Linked DNA regions of Parasedimentitalea psychrophila. Each later gene encodes a partner of the first gene's protein in a complex. Links are inferred from orthologs where the notes say so. Each region holds a gene or a part of one and is shown in the gene's direction. Other genes may lie near its edges.

The links.
Region 2: the proteins of clpA (region 1) and clpS are in contact, whole or in part, in a solved structure (PDB 1LZW), measured with the Escherichia coli proteins. The link is inferred for Parasedimentitalea psychrophila from one-to-one orthologs.

The regions. Positions count from the first base shown.
Region 1 is NZ_CP127247.1:2,471,019-2,474,305, reverse strand. The notes cover bases 274-3,239. They hold clpA (ATP-dependent Clp protease ATP-binding subunit ClpA), read left to right. Parts: upstream 274-578; coding sequence 579-2,900; downstream 2,901-3,239. Other genes in these bases: QPJ95_RS12020 (M23 family metallopeptidase), read left to right, coding at 2,966-3,239; gloB (hydroxyacylglutathione hydrolase), read left to right, coding at 274-399. In the rest of the region: more of gloB, read left to right, coding at 1-273; more of QPJ95_RS12020, read left to right, coding at 3,240-3,287. UniProt on the Escherichia coli protein: ATP-dependent specificity component of the ClpAP protease. It directs the protease to specific substrates. It has unfoldase activity. The primary function of the ClpA-ClpP complex appears to be the degradation of unfolded or abnormal proteins.
Region 2 is NZ_CP127247.1:2,073,968-2,077,064, forward strand. Bases 75-2,850 are described here. They hold clpS (ATP-dependent Clp protease adapter ClpS), read left to right. Parts: upstream 75-1,179; coding sequence 1,180-1,521; downstream 1,522-2,850. Other genes in these bases: QPJ95_RS10015 (D-alanyl-D-alanine carboxypeptidase family protein), read right to left, coding at 75-553; QPJ95_RS10030 (class I SAM-dependent methyltransferase), read left to right, coding at 1,534-2,529; QPJ95_RS10035 (SDR family NAD(P)-dependent oxidoreductase), read left to right, coding at 2,610-2,850. Also shown: more of QPJ95_RS10015, read right to left, coding at 1-74; more of QPJ95_RS10035, read left to right, coding at 2,851-3,097. UniProt on the Escherichia coli protein: Involved in the modulation of the specificity of the ClpAP-mediated ATP-dependent protein degradation.

The DNA.
Region 1 (3,287 bases):
CCCAAGTCGAAGGCGCTGTTTACCGCTGACAGCCTGATGGCTCTGGGCTGCGGGCGGCTGTTCGAGGGCAGCGCGGCGCAGATGTGGCAGAGTCTGGGTAAGCTGGCGGCGCTGCCGTCTGAAACCGTGGTTTATTCAGGCCATGAATACACGCAGTCCAACGGCGCCTTTGCCTTGACGATCGAACCGGACAACCCCGCATTGCAGGCCCGCGTCGCCGATATCGCCAAAGCACGTGCAACCGGCAAAGCAACGGTGCCCTCATTGCTGTCGCTGGAATTGGCGACAAATCCGTTCCTGCGCGCCGGACAGGACAAGTTAAAGCAAGCCATTGGCATGGAAGGCATTGATTCAGAACTGATTTTCACTGAGATCCGCAAACGGAAAGACGCCTTTTGACGGATCCCCCAGCTGTGAAAAAAAGCACGTCTCCAAGGAATGTGACCATTATTTACAAGAAAAGCCTTGAAGCTACGGCTGTATCAACCAAAATCTAACACTATGAGGACATGGTTGGTACTAGGGAAGATTGGTAAACCTACGATCTCTCCACCGACCCAAGACAGAGGAGCACGCCCGTGCCTTCATTCTCGAGCACACTAGAAACCGCCATCCATGCCGCGCTTGCGCTGGCCAACGAAAGGCGTCACGAATTCGCCACCTTGGAGCATCTGCTGCTGTCGCTTCTGGACGAGCCAGAAGCCGCCCGCGTCATGCAGGCCTGCAGCGTTGATCTGACTGAACTGCGCAAGACCCTGGTGGAATTTGTCGATGAAGACCTGGCCAATCTGGTCACCGACATCGACGGCTCCGAAGCGGTGCCAACGGCCGCCTTCCAGCGGGTGATCCAGCGCGCTGCGATCCACGTTCAAAGTTCAGGCCGCACCGAAGTGAGCGGCGCCAATGTGCTGGTGGCAATCTTTGCCGAGCGCGAAAGCGACGCCGCCTATTTCCTGCAGGACCAGGAAATGACCCGCTATGACGCGGTCAACTATATTGCCCATGGCGTCGCCAAGGATCCCGCCTTTGGCGAGCCACGCCCGGTAACCGGCGCCCATGACCCGGATGATGAAATCCAGACCGTCACCGAAGAGGACAAAAAGGAAAGCGCGCTCGACAAATACTGCGTCGACCTGAACGCCAAATCGCGCGAGGGTGAAATCGACCCGTTGATCGGCCGCGACCAGGAGGTCGAGCGCTGCATCCAGGTGCTGTGCCGCCGCCGCAAGAACAACCCGCTGCTGGTGGGCGACCCTGGTGTTGGCAAAACCGCCATCGCCGAAGGTCTTGCCCGCAAGATCGTCGCCGGTGAAATCCCAGAGGTGCTGTCGAAAACCACCATATTCTCGCTCGACATGGGGTCGCTGCTGGCCGGCACCCGCTATCGCGGTGATTTTGAGGAACGCCTGAAAGCAGTGGTCACCGAGCTGGAGGCCCATCCGGACGGGGTTCTGTTCATTGACGAGATCCACACGGTGATTGGCGCCGGGGCCACCTCGGGCGGGGCAATGGATGCCTCGAACCTGCTGAAACCCGCGCTACAGGGTGGCAAGCTGCGCACCATGGGGTCGACCACCTACAAGGAATTCCGCCAGCACTTTGAAAAGGACCGCGCCCTGGCGCGTCGGTTCCAGAAAATCGACGTCGATGAGCCCTCGGTTGATGATTCAGTAAAGATCCTGCGCGGGTTAAAACCGTATTTCGAGGAGCATCACGGCACCAAATACACCTCGGAAGCTATCAAGACGGCGGTGGAATTGGCGGCGCGTTATATCAATGACCGCAAGCTGCCCGACAGCGCCATTGACGTGATCGACGAAGCCGGCGCCGCCCAGCATCTGATCATCGAAAGCAAGCGCCGCAAGACCATCGGTGTCAAAGAGATCGAGGCGGTGGTGGCCAAGATTGCCCGCATCCCGCCCAAGTCGGTTTCCAAGGACGATGCCGCAGTGCTGAAAGATCTGGAGAAATCCCTCAAACGGGTGGTGTTTGGTCAGGACAAGGCCATTGGCGCCCTGTCCTCGGCGATCAAACTGGCCCGTGCCGGCCTGCGCGAACCGGAAAAACCCATTGGCAACTACCTGTTCACCGGCCCCACTGGCGTCGGCAAAACCGAGGTGGCCAAACAGCTGTCCGATATGCTGGGGCTGGAACTGCTGCGGTTCGATATGTCCGAATACATGGAGAAACACGCGGTCTCACGCCTGATCGGTGCGCCTCCGGGCTATGTCGGCTTTGATCAGGGTGGCTTGCTGACCGACGGTATTGACCAGCATCCGCATTGCGTGTTGCTGCTGGACGAGATCGAAAAGGCACATCCGGATGTGTTCAACATCCTGCTGCAGGTGATGGACCACGGCGAGCTGACCGACCACAATGGCCGCACGGTGAATTTCCGCAATGTGATCCTGATCATGACCTCTAACGCCGGCGCTTCGGAAATGGCAAAATCGGCCATTGGCTTTGGCCGGGACCGCCGCGAGGGCGAGGATACAGCCGCGGTTGAACGCACCTTCACGCCAGAGTTCCGCAACCGTCTGGACGCGGTGATCTCCTTTGCGCCGCTGCCCAAAGAAGTGATCATGCAGGTGGTCGAAAAATTCGTGCTGCAACTCGAAGCGCAATTGCTGGATCGCCATGTCTCGATCGAGCTGACCCGCCCGGCCGCCGAATGGATTGCCAACAAGGGCTATGATGACAAGATGGGGGCCCGGCCACTGGCCCGCGTCATCCAGGAGTACATCAAGAAACCGCTGGCCGAAGAGCTGCTGTTTGGCAAGCTCGCCAAAGGCGGGCTGGTCAAGGTTGGCATCAAGGATGGCGCCCTGGATCTGCGCATCGAAGGCCCCGTCAAGCCAAGGATCTCGGGCGACAAGCCACCGCTGCTCACCGCGGATTGATGCTACGGCTTGCCCTTCTGGCCCTGATACTCACGCTCGCCCCCCCTGTGGGGGCGAGCGATTTTATGTTGCGCCTGCCCCTTGACTGCACCCTTGGCCAGACTTGTTTCATCCAGCACCAGGTTGACCGGGATCCCGGCCCGGCTGTGACCGACTATCACTGCGGCGGGCTGAGCTATGATGGCCATAACGGCACTGATTTCCGCCTTCCCACATTGGCCGACATGGAGCGTGGCGTTGCTGTGCTGGCTTCCGCCCCCGGTGTGGTGCGCGGAATGCGCGACGGGGTGGCAGATGTCGGGCCAACCGCTGCCACGGCAGGCAAGGAATGTGGCAATGGCGTGGTGTTACGCCACGCAAATGGCTGGGAAACCCAGTATTGCCATA
Region 2 (3,097 bases), 400 kb from region 1 along the record:
GGCGCCCCAGCAGGGTCATATCCCGTGCCGTTGACAGATGCCCGGACTGGGTCAGCCCATGGGCATTTCGGAAGGTGGTGCGGGTCATGCCCAGGGATTTTGCGGTGCGGGTCATGCGGCGCGCAAACGCGGCCTCGGACCCCGAGATGGCCTCTCCCAGTGCGGTGGCTGCGTCATTGGCGGATTTCACCGCTGCAGCGCGGATCAGATATCGCAGCGCGATTTTCTGCCCGGTTCTGAGGCCCAGCTTTGAGGGCGGCTCAGCGGTGGCATTGCGGCTAATCTTGATCTTGGTGTCCAGTGAAATCTCGCCGTTCCGCACCGCCTCAAAGACGATGTACAGCGTCATCATTTTGGTCAGTGAGGCCGGATGCAGCCGGGTGTCGGCGTTGCGGGAGTGAAGAACCTTACCGGTGCGGGCATCCATCACCATCGCCGCGTAAGGCGCGGCATTGGCGGCCAAAGGCATCACAATGCCCAGCCAGAATGCTGTTAGAATACCCAAACCCAAACGGGTCGGACGGATGCACCGAACCTGCGCGATATTTGCCATGTCTGCCTCATGCCGCCGGTTTTCCGGCTGACTTTTTACCTAACCGGAAGTTAACACATGCGGGCTTTGGAAAAAACAACAGCTTTGGCGTGGTGTTAAAAGCATCCAGCGCAGCGGTCGACATGCGGTGGGTCTACGCGCGGCCGCACACTAGATGAGGTGTTCGTTAAGAGAGTGTTACCATGAATATAGGCATTTTTTTATTCAACTGGTGCCTTCGTGCCACAACAGCCGGGCCGACGTCGTGTTGGTATTCGTGGCCCGAGGTCCGGCTGCGGGGAATTGTGGGGCATATGGGGGGCCCATCCCCCGCCACACTCATCGGCGCTACCACCGAGCGGAGCGAATTTCCAACCATCATCCTGCGCGCGCCCCCGCCAGCTTGAATCAACGGGTGTGTGATCCCCTCAGCCGGATCAACAGGCGCGTGGTCCCTCCGCAATTCGGTGAATTTTTGTTGCGCAATCCGAAAGAAACGCGGGTGGTGCCAGAGCCAATCATCCGCATCAAAACCGGTGGTGGTGAAAACGGGTGCCATTGTATTGCTCGCTTTCTCTTTTCCTCGCCGACATAGAGGCTATATAAGCGGGGACGAACTCTTAGGCCTGACCCGGATAAAACCTCAAATGACCTTGCTGCCCCATATCATGTCGGACCAGTCAGATGACTCTACGGATACCGGAGTCATCACCAAGACGAAGCCGAAGACCCAGCGCCCTCCACGATATAAGGTGTTGCTGCTGAACGACGACTATACGCCGATGGAATTTGTGGTGATGGTGCTGGAGCGGTTTTTTGGCATGACCCATGCCGAATCGTTTGAGATCATGCTGGTGGTCCATAAAAAAGGTCTGGCGGTGGTTGGTGTTTTCAGCCATGAAATCGCCGAAACCAAAGTTGGCCAGGTGATGGATTTTGCCCGCCGACAGCAGCACCCGCTGCAATGTACCATGGAAAAAGAAGAATAAGGGGCTCTGCGCATGTCCATCCGTCTATCTCTGGCGCTCGCGTCAGGTGGCTTTGTTGTGCCCGCAACGGGCAAGATCGCCGTTTTCCTGCCTCGGGAGGAGCACGACCTGTCAGCGCTGCCACGCGACCAGGTGTTGGTGGTGCAGCCGATGCGCGCCGATCATGATGTCTTTGCCGATCGTGGTTATGACTGTGTGGCGGCGCTGGAGCCGGGCACCGAGATCGCCGCTGCCGTGGTTTTCCTGCCCCGTGCCAAAGCCTTGGCGCGGCATCTGGTGGCCCAGGCCGTCGCCGCCAGCAGCGGCCCGGTGCTGATTGACGGGGCCAAAACGGATGGCATCGATTCGCTCTACAAGGCGGTCCGAAAGCTGACAGAGCCGTCACCCGCGATCTCCAAGGCGCATGGTAAAACCTTCTGGGTTGACGCTGACGGGCAGGTTTTTGCCGATTGGCTGGCTGAAGATTTCACTCTGGTCGATGGTTTTTCCACCGCACCGGGGGTGTTCTCGGCAGATGGCATCGACCCGGCCTCGCGTCTGCTGGCAGAGTCGTTGCCGAGCAAGCTGGGCCGCAACCTGGTGGATCTGGGCGCCGGTTGGGGCTATCTTTCGGCGCAATTGCTGCCGCGTGACACCGTCATCGAAAACCTGCACCTGGTTGAGGCCGATCACAGCGCAATGGCCTGTGCCAAGCGGAATGTGACTGACCCGCGGGCGCAGTTTCATTGGGCAGACGCGCGGGGGTGGAAGCCGCCAAAGCTGCAGGATGGGGTCATTATGAACCCGCCGTTTCACGCGGGCCGCAAGGCCGAGCCCTCGCTGGGGCAGGCCTTTATCGCCACAGCTGCGCGGGTGCTGACGCCCTCGGGGAGCCTGTGGATGGTGGCGAACCGGCATTTGCCCTACGAGACGACCCTGGCTGAATTGTTTGTGCAGGTGACGGAAATCGCCGGTGATAAGCGGTTCAAAGTGTTGCATGCCCACCGCCCAAAACGCTTGCGCCGCTAGCCGGGTTAACGGTTGCGGTTCCCAAGCAGGCAAATGCGGTTTACCCTGACCTCTGCATTATCCCGACGGAGCCCCATAAGATGTCCTTTTCCATTTCCGGCAAGACTGCCATTGTGACCGGTGCAGCCAATGGTATTGGTCTGGCGATCGGCAAGCAGTTTGTCGCGGCCGGTGCAAATGTGATGTTTGCGGATGTAGACGAGGCTGGGCTGATCCGCGAGTTGGGCGATCAGCCCGAGGATAGCAGTAAGCGTTATTTTGCGGGCGACCTGCGCGAGCGCCTGACCATTGCAAACCTGCTGTCCGCCACCATCGATGCGTTCGACCAGGTCGATATTCTGGTCAATGGCGCGCGCCAGGTGCTGACCAGTGACCCGCTCGACCCCGAAGACGAGTCGACCTATAAATTGCTGACCCAGAATTTGCTGCCAACGCTGCGCCTGTCGCAGCAGGTGGCGAAGCGGATGATGAAGCAGGGCGAGACCCGTGAGGGCAATGGGCCGCAGGGGTCGATCATCAACCTGTCGTCGATTGCCGCGCGCCGCACGCATCCCGAATTATTGGCCTA